DNA from 3 places in the Kitasatospora sp. NPDC091276 genome. Region 2 is predicted to be linked to each of the others. Evidence: riboswitches for the same ligand, from Rfam matches in the RefSeq annotation. Region 2 holds a riboswitch; each other region holds the start of a gene.

Region 1 (5,007 bases), on a different contig from region 2:
CGCCCACCGGTCCGACGCCCGCCCGGCCGCGGAGGGGGCCGCCGGGGCCGCCGGCGGCAGCGACAGCTGGGCCAGCCCGCCGGCCGCGAGCAGCAGCGCACCGCGCCGGGACAGCGTCCGGCGGGCGCCGTCTATCGGGTGGGGGGCGTCGGGGTCGGACGGTGCCGGGCTCAGAGCCGGACCACCCCCGCGACCGGCATCGCGTTGACGCTCTCGTAGCGGACCTTGGCGCCCGGGTAGGGGGCGTGCACGATCACCCCGCCGCCGGCGTACATCCCGACGTGGTGCATGTCCCGGTAGAAGATCACCAGGTCTCCCGGCCGCGCTTCGGAGAGGCTGACCCGCTGCCCGGCGTACGCCTGGGCCTGCGAGGTGCGCGGCAGGGTCACTCCGGCCTGCCGCCAGCTGTAGTACATCAGACCGGAGCAGTCGAAGGCGCGGGGCCCGGTGGATCCGTAGAGGTAGGGCGAGCCGATCATCCGCACCGCGGCCGCCAGCGCGGCCGCCCCGCGCTCGGAGGCGGGCGGGGCCGTGCCGAGGTCCAGCCGGTCGGTGCCCCGGGTGGCGCGCTGCTCGGCCTCCCGGGCGTCCTGGGCGGCCATCCGGGCCCGCTCGACGACGCCCAGGCTGTTGAGCAGCCGCTGGGCCTGGGTGAGCCGCTGCTGGATCTGCTGCTTGCTGTCGGCGAGCGAGCGACGGACCTGGTCGAGTTCGGCGAGCTTGCCGGCGGTCTCGGTGCGGCGCTGGTCGAGCCGGCGCTGGCGGGTGGCCAGTTCGTGCAGGGTCTCCTGCTGCCGCTCGGCGGCCTGGTCGAGGGTGCGGGCCCGGGACAGGTAGCCCTCCGGGTCGGTGGAGAGCATCAGCTGGACGGTCTGGGCCATGCCGCCGCCGCGGTACTCGGCGCCGGCCACGGTGGCGAGGTCGCCGCGCAGTTGGTTGAGCTGGTCCTGGGCGACGGCGATCTCGCCCTGGAGGACGGTCGTCTCGCCCTGGAGCCGCTGCTGCGCCTCCTGGGCGGCGTTGTACTTCTCCGACGCCTGCTCGGCCTCGCCGTAGAGCTGCTCCACCTGCGCCTTGACGTCCTTGCGGGTGGGCGTGTCCGGCGTGGCGGGGGCGGCCTGGGCACTGCCGCCCGTCGTCACACCCAGGGCGGTGGCGGCGGCTGCGGTCAGCACCAGCGCACGGGCGAGCAGTTGGGAACGACGGTGCACGGGCATGGCGGCAGCGGCTCCGATCCGGCGGTGGGGCCCCGCCGCCGCCCCAACGCGGGCGGCCCTGGAAGCGGAGTCCGGTGGCAGACGTTAGCGAGTCCGGGCAACCGAGTCCAAACCCCCGCCAACCCGAATATTTGACCCGCAATCGGACATCAGTCCGAGGCGCCGGAAAAGCCGCAGGCCCGGCCTTCCGCGGTGGAAGGCCGGGCCCGGGAGGGCCTGAGCGGGGATCAGACCCGCACGATGGAGGTCAGCGGCATGTTGCCGACGGCCTCGTAGCGGACCGACGCGCCCGGCTTGGGCGCGTGCAGCACCTGGCCGTTGCCCGCGTAGATGCCGACGTGGTGGGCGTCCCCGTAGAAGATCAGCAGGTCGCCGGGCTGGGCCTGGGAGAGGTCGGTGCCGATCCGGGTACCGGCGTGGGCCTGCTCCTGCGAGGTGCGCGGCAGCGAGACGTCGACCTGGTTGAACGCCCAGACCATCAGGCCCGAGCAGTCGAAGGAGCCGGGGCCGGAGGCGCCGTAGACGTACGGGCTGCCGATCTTGGAGGCGGCGATGGACAGCGCCGCGGCGCCGCGCGAGCTGCCGGCGCTCGGCTTGGTGACCGGCGCGGCGGGGGCCTGCGACGCGCTCAGGTCGGTGCGGCTGTTGTCGCGGGAGGAGCGGTCGGCGGCCTGCTGGGCCGCCGCCTGCTGCTGGGCGGCCTTCGCCGCGGCGTCGGCCTTCGCCTTGGCCTCGGCGGCGGCCTTCTCCTCGGCCGCGCGGATCGCCTGGCGCTCCTGCTCGGACAGGGTGTTGAAGAGGTCCTGCGCGGCCTTGAGCTTGCCCTGGACCTCGTCCTTGGCGCTCTTCAGCTGCTGGGTGGTGGTCTCCATCTCGGCGAGCTTGCCCTGGGCCTCGGAGCGCACCTGGTCGAGCTTGCGCTGCTCGTCCTGGAGCTGCTTGAGCTGGCCCTTCTGGGTGCCGCCGGCCTGGTTCAGCGTGTCGGCCTGGCTCAGGAAGGTGTCCGGGCTGGCGGAGAACATCAGCTGGACGGTCTGGGATATGCCGCCGTTGCGGTACTGCTCGCCGGCGATCTCGGCCAGGCCGCCCTGGAGGTCGGTCACCTGTCCCTGCTGCCGCGCCACCTGGTCCTGCAGGTCGGTGACCTGCTTCTGCAGCTGCTGCTGCTTCTCCTGGGCGGCGTTGAGCTTCTCGGTCGCGACCTCGGCCTGCTCGTTGAGCTGGTCGACCTGCTCCTTGACCTGGTCCTTGGTCGGCTGCGGGTCGGCGTGGGCGCCGGACTGCGCGGACAGCGCGACGGCCGCCGCGGCGAAGCCGGTCAGGATCGAGACCCGGGTGCGACTGGCGGGCTTGGGACGACGATGGGACGCCACGAAGGCGGACTCCTTCTTCCTACGCCGTCTACCGGGTGAGCTGACGGGTTCGGGCCGGAAGCGTGCCCTACGACGCCTCACGGCCGTTCCACCGGCCGACCTGGCGCCGATTCACCCCGGAGGAACGTGGTTCCCCGGCTCCGTTCGACAGCACCCCCGACTGCTGGGCTCCCCGTCGGGCAGGCACTGGGCCCGCCCCGCTGCGTCACGAACTCGACGGAAACCACCGCCGTCACCCTGGCTGGGCGATCGGGAGTGCGGTGGTTCGGGGCACGACCCTAGTAACTGAACCGTGATCCGTTCAAATCCTTGTCAGAAAAAAGACGGAAGAAGACCAAAGTTCTTTTGTGAATATGACACATAGTGATCACCGCCGTACGCAAAGCTGATCACTCTTCACCGGGGACTCGCGCTGCGGACAAAACCCGAACGCCACCCCCGGTCGGAGGGTGGCGTGGATCACAGGCCCGGACGGGGCCCTCCGGGCGTGTCGGGCCGTCAGACCCGGCGGATCGTGTTGATCGGCATCGCGTCGACCTTCATCACCTTCACCACGTCGCCGGTGTGCGGCGCGTGCACCACCATGCCGTTGCCGATGTACATCCCGACGTGGTGCCGGTCGGCGCCGTAGATGACCAGGTCGCCCGGCTGGGCCTGGTCCAGCGAGACCTTGGTGCCGACGTTGCCCTGCTCCTGCGAGGTGCGCGGCAGCGAGACGCCGGCCTGGCCGTACGCCCAGACCATCAGGCCCGAGCAGTCGAAGGTGGTCGAGCCGGTGGCGCCCCACACGTACGGCGAGCCCTGCTTGCTCATCGCCTTGGCCACGGCCACGCCCGCGTAGCCGCCGGCCTGCGGAAGGCTGCCGAGGTCGGCACGGTCGCTGCCGCGCGAGGCGCGGTCGTCCTGCTGCTGCTGGGCCCGCAGCGCGGCGCGGTCGGAGGCGCTGAGCGAGTTCAGCAGGTCCTGCGCGGCCTTCAGCTTCTGGTTGACGTCCGTCTTGGCCTGGTTCAGGTCCTTGGTGGTGGAGTCGAGCGAGGCCAGGACGGCGGCGGCCTCGGACTTCTCCTGGTCCAGCCGACGCTGCTGGTCCAGCAGGCCCTTGAGCGCCTCGGACTCGCTGGCGCTGGCCTGCTGGGCGCTGGACGCCTTCTCCAGGTAGCCCGACGGGTCCGAGGAGAGCATCAGCTGGACGGACGGGTCGATGCCGCCGGTGCGGTACTGCTCGCCCGCCACGCCGGCCAGGCCGGTCTGCAGCTGAGTCATCTCGTCCTGGCTGCGGGCCACCTTGTCCTGCAGCTGGTCGGACTGCTTGCGGAGCTGGTCGGCCCGCTCCTTGGCGCCGTTGTACTTCTCCGCCGCCTGCTCCTGGTCCTGCTGGAGCTGGTCGATCTGCGCCTTGACGTCGCTCTTGCTCGGCTGGGGCGCGGCGTGCGCGGCGACCTGCGCGGAGAGGGCGACCGCGGTCGCCGCGGCAGCGGTGAGCACGGAGACCCGGGCGCGGCTCGGCTGCTTGGGACGGCGGTGGGAGGCCAAGGGAATTGCTCCTTCTTCCATCGGCCTCACCCGATCAGGTGAGAATCCGGAAAATAGGTTTGACGCCACACCCTAGGGAAGATCCACGGGTTTTGCCACTCCCCCGAAGGCGTGAACTCCACTTCCCCCGCAGGCTCCACTGGATGTGCACACCACCGCAAACCGGGCGCTGACCAGGCGTCATCCCGCCGCGGCAGCCGTCAGGGCCGCGCCAGCCGGTTCAGCAGCAGAACGGAAGCCACGGGGCGCGCGCCGGCCTTCCGCACGCCCTCCGCGACCTCCCGGTCGGTGGACACCACCACCACCGGACGGCCCTGCGGCTCGGCCCGCACCAGACGGCGGATCAGCTCGTCCGCGGTCTCGCCGGTCCGGCTGAACCGCACCCGCACCCCGCGCGGTGGCGCCATGATCACCGGAACGTCCAGGTCCTGCCCGTCGAACACGCAGGTGACCTCCGCCTGCGTGCGCTGGGCCAGCATCGCCAGCCCGCCCAGCAGCCGGATCCGCTGCTGCTCCAGCGGCAGCGTCGGGTAGCCCGTTTTGGTCACGTTGTAGCCGTCCACCACCAGGTGCACCTGCGGGATCGCCAGCAGCTGGTCCAGCAGCGCCGGATCGTCGTCGGCCAGACCGCGCCGGGCCACGTCGTGCGGCGAGGCCGCACCCGGCACCACCGCCTCCACCAGGTCCCCCGGCCGGATCTGGGAGACCGGCAGCGCCAGCTCCCGCTGGAGCCCCTGCGCCGACTGCAGCACCGTGTCCAGCAGCAGCCGCAGCCGCATGTCCTCGACGCTGCGGCCCTCGCGGGCCGACCGGCGGCCCTGCTCGGCCGCCGTCTCCAGCTCGCCGACCCGGTGCCGCAGCCGCCGCGCCTCGGACTCCGCGGC
Region 2 (5,007 bases):
CCCACCTCGCCGACGACGGCCTCAGCGTCCACCTGCGCGTGGACGTCGCCCACGCCGTCCTCGCCACCCCGTACGGCACCGGCGCGCTCACCGCCGGCGACCTCGCCCTCGCCGCGCCCGACCCGCTGGCCCGCTACGAGGCCGCCATGCTCACCCACCTCGCCGACGACCACGCCGACGCCCTCGCCGTCCTCACCCGGCTGCTCGACCCGGACCTGCTCGCCCAGCACCCGGAGGTCCGCCCGCTCGCCCTGGACCGCCACGGCCTGGTCCTGCGCCTGGACCACCCGCACGGCCACCGCGACGTCCGCCTGGTCTTCCCCGAACCGGCCGCCGACACCGAGGACTTCGGGCAGCGGATGCACGAGCTGCTGACCGCCGCCCAGCACGGGCTGCCCGCCCACCGGCTCTGAACCGGCCCACCAGCCCACATATCTGACACATCGTCAATTCGCCTTGGGGGCACCCACCAAGGCCCGGAAACGACAGCGGCCGGCCCGGCTCGCGAGAGAAGTCTCGCGAGCCGGGCCGGCCTGGGCGTGTCCCGCGCCCATGTCCACTGCTGCGGCGATCACCCGGTCGAGCGGTCACCCGACATGACCATCCCGGGCGGTCGATTCGCCCCGTAGCAGCGGTGGTTCCTCATCCGGCACATCCGGCAGATCCGGTACATCCGGTACATCCGGTACGGGTCAGAGCGCGACGCCGTGGGCCCGCAGGTAGGCGACCGGGTTGATGTCCGAGCCGTACTCCGAGCCGTTGCGGATCTCGAAGTGCAGGTGCGGGCCGGTCACGTTGCCGGTCGCGCCGGAGAGGCCGATCTGCTGTCCGGCCTTGACGGCCTGACCGATCTTCACACCGATCGAGGAGAGGTGCGCGTACTCGGCGTAGTGGCCGTCGGCGAGCTTGATCTCGACCTCGTTGCCGTAGGCGCCGCCGTTGCCGGCCTTCACCACGACGCCGTTGCCGACGGCGCGCAGCGGGGTGCCGGTGGAGGCGACGAAGTCCTGGCCGGTGTGGTGGCCGGAGGCCCACATCGAGCCGGCCACGCCGTAGGCGGTGCCCAGCTTCGGGCTGGCCAGCGGGGCGACGAAGGCGGAGGCGGCGGCGACCGGGACGGTGCTGACCGTGGCGGACGGCGCGGCGGTCTGCAGCTGGGTCTGGAGCTGGGCGGACGGCTTGGCCGCCTCGGTCCGGACCTCCAGCTGGGCCTGCGGCTTGGCGGCGGTGGTGGCCGGCGCGGCGTCCTGGGCGGACGGCTGGGCGGGCTTCGCCGGGGCAGCGGGCTTGGCCGGGGCGGCCTGGCCGGCGATCACGAGCCGCTGACCGGGGAAGATCAGGTCCGGGTTGCCGCCGACGACCTCGCGGTTGTGGTCGTACAGCGCCTGCCAGCCGCCGTCGACGTGCTGGGCGTCGGCGATCCGGGACAGGGTGTCACCGCTGACGACGCGGTAGCTCTCCTGCGACGAGGCCTGGGCCTGGTCGGCGGGAGCGGCGGCCGGGGCGGCGGTGACCGCGGCGGCCGGCGCGGGGTGGGCCTGGGCGCTCATCGCGGTGACGAGCGGCAGGGCGAAGGAGACACCGGTGACGGCGGTGGCGATCCCGATGCGGGCGGCGCGGGGCAGGGCGATACGACGAGCCTGTGCAGGCATGGAATTTTCCTCTCCGACGCCTGCGAGGTGAGCTGTCGGGTTCGGGCTGGAGTTGCCCGGCCGCACATGCGGCTTCACCCCTAGCCGGCCCTGGATCCGGGTACGCGAAAGCGTGCCGTTTCCGGTCCGGCGACTTACCTGTGGGTCCCCCGCTCCTGCCGTACAGAGTTCGGTGCGAGCCACCGGGCAGCGGCAGGATTCGGCGTTCCACCCGGTGGATCCGTCCGGACTGGCCGGGCGGTCGCTGAACTAAAACCCATCCGTTCGGGTGAAGCAATGTCGATCACTTGAACCGCCGACAACCCCCCGAGCTGCGGTGACCCTCCGAATGATCGGCCGCACCGTACGTGCACAATCCATTCACCCGGCGCCACTGATCCACGACGCTGCGCCGATTCCGCCACCGCTGCGCACCCGCCCGCTCACGCACCGCGCACCCACCGACACGCCACCCGGTGACCCTTGTCACGTACGCCCCACGGGCGCAGGATCGGCCCGTGGCCACCTCCGAAGCAGGAACACTGCGCCTGGGCACCTCGCGGGGACGCTGGGTCCTCCTCGCGACGGTGCTCGGCTCCAGCATGGCGATGCTCGACGGCACCGTGGTGAACGTCGCGCTGCCCCGCATCGGCACCGATCTCGGCGCCTCCCTCGCGTCCCTGCAGTGGACGCTCAACGCCTACCTGCTCACCCTGGCCGGACTGATCCTGCTCGGCGGCGCGCTCGGCGACCGGTACGGCCGGCGCCGGGTCTTCCTGATCGGCGTGCTCTGGTTCGCCGCCGCCTCCGCGGCCTGCGCCGCCGCCCCCACCATCCACGTGCTGATCGCCGCCCGCGCCGTCCAGGGCATCGGCGGGGCGCTGCTCACCCCCGGTTCGCTCGCCATGCTGCAAGCCGTCTTCCACCCGGACGACCGCTCGGCGGCGGTCGGCCTGTGGTCGGGCCTCGGCGGGGTGTCGGCCGCGGTCGGCCCCTTCCTCGGCGGCTGGCTGGTGGACGGCCCCGGCTGGCGGTGGATCTTCCTGCTGAACCTTCCGCTCGCGGCCGCCGTGGTCGCGGTCACCTCCCGGTTCGTCCCCGAGAGCCGGAACGAGAGCGCCGTCGGCCGCTTCGACGTCCCCGGCGCGCTGCTCGCCGCGCTCGCCCTCGGCGCGATCACCTACGCGCTGACCGCCGCCGGGGAGGGCCTGTCCCCCGCGGTCTGGCTCACCGGCGCGATCGGCCTGCTGCTCGGCGCGGCCTTCATCGCGGTCGAGCGCCGCGCCGCCGAGCCGATGCTGCCGCTCGGCCTCTTCTCCTCCCGGCTGTTCACCGCCGTCAACCTGGTCACCCTCTGCGTCTACGCGGCGTTCAGCGGGGTGTTCTTCCTGCTGGTGGTGCAGTTGCAGATCGTCTCCGGCTTCTCCCCGCTGGTCTCCGGCCTCGCCCTGGTCCCGATCACCGTGCTGATGCTGACCCTGTCGGCACGCGCCGGGCGGCTGGGCAAGCGGATCGGCCCCCGGATCCCGCTCACCGTCGGTCCGCTGCTGTGCGCCGCCGGGGTGCTGCTGATGCTGCGCACCGGCCCCGGCTCCTCCTACTGGGCGGACGTGCTGCCCGCCGTCACGGTGCTGGGCTGCGGGATGACCCTGCTGGTCGCGCCGCTGACGGCGACGGTGCTGGCCGCCGTCGAGGTCCGGCACGCGGGCATCGCCAGCGGCGTCAACAACGCCGCCGCCCGCGCGGCCGGGCTGCTCGCGGTCGCCGCGCTGCCCTCGCTCGCCGGGCTGAGCGGCGACGCCTACCGGGTGCCGTCCGCGGTGGACTCCGCCTTCCGCACCGCGATGCTGATCTGCGCCGGGCTGCTGGTCACCGGCGGGCTGACGGCCTTCGCCACCGTCCGCGGCAACGTGCTCGCGCCGGTGGACCGCCCGGTGGCCGAGCCGGACTGCGAGTGGGCCTGCGGCACCACCCCGCCGCTCGACCCGGGCCACGTCCACACGGACGAGGGCCCCGCCACCGGATCGGCGGCAGGGCCCTCAGCTGGCTGACGAATCGTCAGAGGATGTCACCGGGCGCGTACTTGGCGGCCTCCGGGTAGGCGGCGGCGACGGCATCCACCTGGCGGACCACCTCGGCGACCTGAGCACCGGCCGCACCGGTGAAGGAGAGCCGGTCGGCCAGCAGCGCGTCCAGCCCGGCCCGGTCCAGCGGGATCCGCTCGTCGGCGGCCAGCCGGTCCAGCAGCTCGTTCTCGCGGGCGCCCGCACGCATCGCCAGCGCGGAGGCGACGGCGTGCTCCTTGATGACCTCGTGCCCGGTCTCCCGGCCGACGCCCGCGCGCACCGCGCCCATCAGCACCTTGGTGGTGGCGAGGAACGGCAGGTAGCGGTCCAGCTCGGCCTCGATCACGGCGGGGAAGGCGCCGAACTCGTCGAGGACGGTCAGGAAGGTCTCCAGCAGGCCGTCGAAGGCGAAGAAGGCGTCCGGCAGCGCGACCCGGCGCACCACCGAGCAGGAGACGTCACCCTCGTTCCACTGGTCGCCGGCCAGCTCGCCGGTCATCGAGGCGTAGCCGCGCAGGATGACGGCCAGGCCGTTGACGCGCTCGCAGGAGCGGGTGTTCATCTTGTGCGGCATCGCCGAGGAGCCGACCTGGCCCTCCTTGAAGCCCTCCGTGACCAGCTCGTGGCCGGCCATCAGACGGATGGTCTTGGCCAGGCTGGACGGCGCGGCGGCCAGCTGGACGAGGGCGGTGAGCACCTCGAAGTCCAGCGAGCGCGGGTAGACCTGGCCGACGCTGATCAGCACGTTCTCGAAGCCGAGGTGCCCGGCGACCCGGCGCTCCAGCTCGGCGAGCTTGTCGGTGTCGCCACCGAGCAGGTCCAGCATGTCCTGGGCGGTGCCGACCGGGCCCTTGATCCCGCGCAGCGGGTAGCGGGCGATCAGCTCCTCCAGGCGACGGAAGGCGACCAGCAGCTCGTCGGTGATCGACGCGAAGCGCTTGCCCAGGGTGGTGGCCTGCGCGGCCACGTTGTGCGAGCGGCCGGCCATGACCAGCTCGGAGTGCTGGGCGGCCAGGCGGGCCAGCCGGACCAGCACGGCCACCGTGCGGTCGCGCACGTGCTCCAGCGACTGGCGGATCTGCAGCTGCTCGACGTTCTCGGTCAGATCCCGGGAGGTCATGCCCTTGTGGATCTGCTCGTGGCCGGCGAGTTCGCTGAACTCCTCGATCCGGGCCTTCACGTCGTGGCGGGTGACCCGCTCACGGGCGGCGATGGAGCCGAGGTCGACCTGGTCGATCACCCGCTCGTAGTCGGCGACGGCGTTCGCCGGTACCTCGACACCGAGGTCCTGCTGGGCCTTCAGGACGGCG
Region 3 (5,007 bases), on a different contig from region 2:
GTCGCGGATCCGGAGGCGGTGCGGGAGTGGCTGACCGGCTTCCGGGAGCTGGCGCAGGAGGAGCGGCTGGCCGTGTTCGCCGCACTGGCGCAGACCGGCTGGCTGGACGAGGTGGACGAGCAGGGCTGGAGCCCGACCCGGGTGATCTCGGTCGGCATGGCCACCGACGGCGCGCGCCGGCTGCTGGAGCAGGGCCTGATGCGGCGCAGCTACCGCAACCTGGCCGAGCTGACCGCGCTGGGCCGGCCGATGCCGGACGAACTGGCCGGGGACTTCGGGGCGTTCGAGGAGGCGGCGGTGGAGGCCGCGCTCGACCTGTACGGGGAGTGGACGGTGCCCGGGCTGCCGCGACTGCTGGTGGAGGAGTTCCCGGACCTCGCGCCGGAGCCGGGGCAGGAGGAGATCGACGCGTACCTGGCCGGGCTGGCGCAGGAGGAGTTCGACGCCCGCCTGGAGGGGCTGGCGGGCCCGGCGCAGGAGGAGTTCGACGCGCACCCGGCGGAGCCGGCGCACCCGGCGGAGTCGGCGGACCCGGCGCAGGAGTGACGCGGCGAAGCCCCGGCCGCGGTGCCTTCTGGTTCCGGCGGCCGGGGCTTCGCGGGTGCGTCAGGGGTTGAGGCCGCGCTGCTGGAACCAGGTCTCCGGGTCGACGGGGGCGCCGCCACCGGGGCGGACCTCCACGTGCAGGTGCGCGCCGGTGACGTTGCCGGTGGCGCCGACCTTGCCGATCTGCTGGCCGGAGCCGACCTTGCCGGAGCCCTTGATGATCGAGGAGAGGTGGCAGTACCAGATCTCGGTGCCGTCGGGCAGGGTCTCGACGATCCGGTAGCCGTACGAGCCGGACCAGCCGGCCGAGGTGATGGTGCCCTGGCCGACCGCGTAGACGGGGGTGCCGGTGTCGGCGGCGAAGTCCAGGCCGGTGTGCAGGTGGGCCCAGTAGCGGGCGCTCTGGCCGTAGTGGGCGGTGAGGTGGTAGTCGCGCACCGGCAGGGTGAGGGCGGCGGCCTTGGCCCGCTCGGCCTCCTCGGCGGCCCGCTTGGCCTCGGCCTCCTTGGCGGCGGCCTTGGCCTCCGCCTCCTTCGCGGCCTGGACGCGGGCGTCCTCCTCGGCGGCGGTGCGCTGGCTGTCGGCCTGCAGCTGGATGCGGGCGGCGAGCGCGAGGCCGGGGTCGGCGGAGAGGGCGACCGGGGTCTCGTCCGGGGTCTCGATGGCGGGGGCGGCGGCCGGGGTGGCGGAGGCGAAGCCGGTGGCGCCCAGGGTGGCGGCGACGGCGGTGACGCCGAGCAGCGGGGAGGCCCCACGGACCTGACGCGGCATCCGGTGCCGGTTGGTCTCGGCCTCCGGGCCCGCGTACTCGGAGCCGTCCGGGCCGGGGTGGTCGAGGAGCCGGGTACCTGCTGCAAGGCCGGCCGGGTGTGCCGGAGTGTGCGTCGACGCCACGGAGGCGCGCTCCTTTCCTTCCTTCGCGCCTACCGGGTTAGCTGACGGGTTCGGAGCAGGAAGGTCTCCTACGGCCGGGCCGGAGCCCCGCCGATTCACCCCAAGGAACGTGGTTCCCCGGCTCCCTGACCTGCCCGGAGGCCGGTCGGCGGGATTAGGCGACGGCGCACGGTGCCGTCTGGGTACGGCGTTGACGACCGCGCTGCGTTATCAAACGTTAATCCTAGGAGGCCCTGATTCCAAGCCGTTCGCCCGGGACGACCGGAGACGGGCGGGGCACTCCGGGGCACGACGGGCGTTTTGTTCCCCTTGGGCACCCCTGCACCCCCTTGAGCGCCGTTGACGCCACCTCACGTGATCGAACGTCAACGAACGACCCTTCATCCGCGCACTCCCCGCCGACCTCCCCCGCTCCGCAGGGCGCGAGGGCTTGACGGCTAAGGCTATTAGCCTTAGCTTTAAGGCTATCGGCGGCAGCGCCGAAGCCCCGCACCGGCAACCCTCCGGAGGCCCACCGTGAACGCCACCAGCGCCCCCACCACCCAGTACCTCGACGTCACCGGCGGCCGCCTCGCCTACGACGACACCCGACAGGGCGACGGCGCCCCCGTCGTGCTGCTCCCCGGAATGCTCGACACCCGCGCCGCCTACCGGCACCTCCGCCCGCTGCTGGCCGCCGCCGGCCGCCGGGTCGTCACCATGGACCTGCGCGGCTTCGGGGAATCCTCGATCATCTGGGACGACTACTCCCCCGCCGCCATCGCCACCGACGTCCTCGCCCTGCTCGACCACCTCGGCATCGACCGCGCCGTCCTGGTCGGCAACTCCTACACCGGCGCGACGGTCGTCAAGGCCGCCGGCGACGCCCCCGAGCGGGTCGCCGGCATCGCCCTGATCGACGCCTTCGTCGAGAACCCCCCGCCCGGCGCCCTCATGCGCGGCGCCCTCCGCGTCATGGGCTTCCTGACCGTCCACTCGCCCGCCTTCTGGGGCCTCTACCAGCGCAAGCTGGCCTACCCGGGCGCCAAGCCCGCCGACTTCGACCCGTACGTGGCCGGACTCGTCGCCGCCATGCGCACCCCCGGCCGCAAGACCGCCACCCGCGGACACGTCAGCGGGGACTCCGCGCCCGTCGGCTGGACCGCGGCCGTGCGCTGCCCCTCGCTCGTCATCATGGGCAGCAAGGACCCCGACTTCCCCGAGCCGGAAGCCGTCGCCGACCGGCAGGCCGCCGCGCTCAACGCGCGGAAGGTCATGATCGACGGATCCGGGCACTACCCGATGGCCGACAACCCGCAGGCCACCGCCGGCGCCCTGCTGCCCTTCCTCGCCGACCTCGCCTGAGCCCCGCCCGCCCACGTCAGCCACGCCACGCCACGCCCCGCCACGTACGCCTTCCACCGACGGAGAGCCCACACCATGCCCCGAGTAGGACTCACCCCCGAGCAGGTCGTCGACCACGCCATCGCCCTCATCGACGAGCAGGGCGCCGACGCCCTCACCCTGGCCGCCGTCGCCGCCCGGGCCGGGGTCGCCACCCCGTCGCTGTACAAGCACGTCAGCGGCGGCCTCGCCGAACTGCGGCGGCTCATCGCCGTCCGGGTCACCGAGGAACTCGCCGACCGGCTCGCCGAGGCCGCCGTCGGCCGCAGCGGCGACGACGCCGTCGACACCGTCCTGCGCGCCTACCACGCGTACGCCACCGAGTACCCGCACCGCTACAACGCCCTCCCGCAGGCCCCGCAGCCGGACGACGACCTCACCCGCGCGGCCGGCCGGCTCGTCGGGGTGATCATCGCCGTCCTGCGGGAGTACGGCCTCGACGGCGCGGAGGCGATCCACGCCGCCCGTACCGTCCGCTCCGTCGCCCACGGCTTCGCCTCCCTCTCCATCGGCGGCGGCTTCCAGCTCGCCGAAGACCTGGCCACCACCCAGAGCCGCCTCATCACCCTCCTCACCACCGGGCTCCGCACCTGGCCCACCCCCTGAGACGCCGGCCACCGCACCGGCCGCGGCACGACCCGCCCGGTCTCCCCCGACGACGGAACGGCCGGCGCACCGGGTGAGGCGTGCGCGGGAAGTCGGACCCGCCGACTTCCCGTGCGGCGGGCAGGCAGCGGGCCTGGGGGTGGTGGGGGCGGACGGGTTAGTGTGGCCGGGCTGACTGGTGGTCATGACAGGGGACCGCCGACCCCTTGGCGGAGGTCCACGTGCCCGCACCGATAGCGAGGGCGCGGCGGTGGTACCTGCGGCTGCTGGACGGGAACGCCCGGGCCGCGCGGTACGCGCTGGGGGTGCTGCTCGGAGTGACCGCGGTGCTGAGCGTGCTGCCGATCGTGCTGCCGTACAGCTGGCCGCCGTCGGCGCTGGTGCTGCCGCTGGTGGTCGGCGGGCTGCTGTTGCGGCGCGGGCAGCTGCTGGTGCTGGTGTGCGCGGCGCTGGCCGGCGGGGTGCTGGGGGCGGTGGTGCGGGATCCGCTCGGGGTGCGGATCGGGGTGACGCTGGTACTGGCCGCGACCGCGGTGACGGTGCTGGCCGCGAACCGGTTCCGGCACCGGCTGGGTCTGCGCGGGACCCAGGGCGATTCGATGCTGCTGGAGCTGGCCGAGCACACCCGGACGCTGGCCCGGCTTCCGGAGCGGCTGCTCGACTGGCACTTCGACAGTGCGCTGGCGCCGGCCGGCGACACCTCGTTCTCGGGTGACTTCCTGCTGTGCGCGCACCGCCCCGAGGAGGATCTGCTGGAGCTGCTGCTGGTGGACGTGTCGGGCAAGGGCAGCCGGGCGGCGGCCCGCTCGACGCACCTGTCGGGCGCGTTCGCGATGCTGCTGGGGCGGGTGCCGCCGGAGGCGTTCCTGCCGGCGGCCAACGACCACCTGGTGCGGATGGGCTGGGAGGACGACTTCGCGACGGCGGTGCACCTCGCGCTGCGCCCGGCGACGGGCGACTACCTGCTGTTCAACGCCGGCCATCCGGCGCCCGCGCAGTTCCGCCGGGCGGACGGCGGCGGCTGGGCGCGGTCGGGGCACGGCGGCCCGGCGCTGGGGCTGGTGTCGGGCGCGCTGTATCCGGCGGTGTCGGGGCGGCTGCGGCGGGGCGATTCGCTGCTGCTGTTCAGTGACGGCCTGGTGGAGGTGCCGGGTCGGGATCTGGACGAGGGGGTGGGTCGGCTGCTGGCGGCGGCCGAGCCCGTGGTGCGGCCGTGGCGGACGCAGCAGCAGCTCACCCGGGGTGCGGCGGAGCGGCTGGTCCGGACGGTGGCGCGGGACGCGGCGGACGACCGGACGCTGGTGCTGGTGCGCCGTCTGGGCCACCATTCACCCGCTTCAGCACCCGCTTGAGAAATAAGGTATTAAGAATTAAGTGCCCGTTCGGGCACCCAGAGGGCACCCACCCCCCGAGAGCGGAAAGGCCGGGTATCCGATGGACCTGAGCTCTCCGTGGGTTCCCCCCTCCGAGGACGAGAGCCGGACGCCGCGCAGCAGTCCCACCGCCCGCAGCCCCATGCGCTGCGTGCGCTTACTGCTCGGCTGCACCAGCGCCGCCGAACTGCTCGGCACCGTCCTC

Evidence for each region. A riboswitch is a leader RNA that binds a small molecule or an ion and turns the genes downstream of it on or off. The one in region 2 is predicted to bind cyclic di-AMP.
Region 1: another riboswitch for cyclic di-AMP. It lies ahead of AB0O19_RS09255 (NlpC/P60 family protein); the one in region 2 lies ahead of AB0O19_RS19150 (LysM peptidoglycan-binding domain-containing M23 family metallopeptidase).
Region 3: another riboswitch for cyclic di-AMP. It lies ahead of AB0O19_RS20755 (M23 family metallopeptidase); the one in region 2 lies ahead of AB0O19_RS19150 (LysM peptidoglycan-binding domain-containing M23 family metallopeptidase).

The regions. Positions count from the first base shown of each region.
Region 1 covers NZ_JBFBFU010000006.1:9,117-14,123, reverse strand. The annotation lists gene AB0O19_RS09260 (NlpC/P60 family protein) at 171-1,217, opposite strand; gene AB0O19_RS09255 (NlpC/P60 family protein) at 1,445-2,590, opposite strand; cyclic di-AMP (ydaO/yuaA leader) riboswitch at 2,601-2,750, opposite strand; gene AB0O19_RS09250 (NlpC/P60 family protein) at 3,089-4,123, opposite strand; gene AB0O19_RS09245 (NYN domain-containing protein) at 4,324-5,007, opposite strand, start outside.
Region 2 covers NZ_JBFBFU010000014.1:34,516-39,522, reverse strand. The annotation lists gene AB0O19_RS19155 (DUF2470 domain-containing protein) at 1-413, shown strand, start outside; gene AB0O19_RS19150 (LysM peptidoglycan-binding domain-containing M23 family metallopeptidase) at 693-1,652, opposite strand; cyclic di-AMP (ydaO/yuaA leader) riboswitch at 1,655-1,837, opposite strand; gene AB0O19_RS19145 (MFS transporter) at 2,150-3,682, shown strand; gene purB (adenylosuccinate lyase) at 3,690-5,007, opposite strand, start outside.
Region 3 covers NZ_JBFBFU010000015.1:169,611-174,617, reverse strand. The annotation lists gene AB0O19_RS20760 (hypothetical protein) at 1-546, shown strand, start outside; gene AB0O19_RS20755 (M23 family metallopeptidase) at 607-1,440, opposite strand; cyclic di-AMP (ydaO/yuaA leader) riboswitch at 1,453-1,611, opposite strand; gene AB0O19_RS20750 (alpha/beta hydrolase) at 1,957-2,784, shown strand; gene AB0O19_RS20745 (TetR-like C-terminal domain-containing protein) at 2,860-3,429, shown strand; gene AB0O19_RS20740 (PP2C family protein-serine/threonine phosphatase) at 3,651-4,781, shown strand; gene AB0O19_RS20735 (SpoIIE family protein phosphatase) at 4,954-5,007, shown strand, end outside.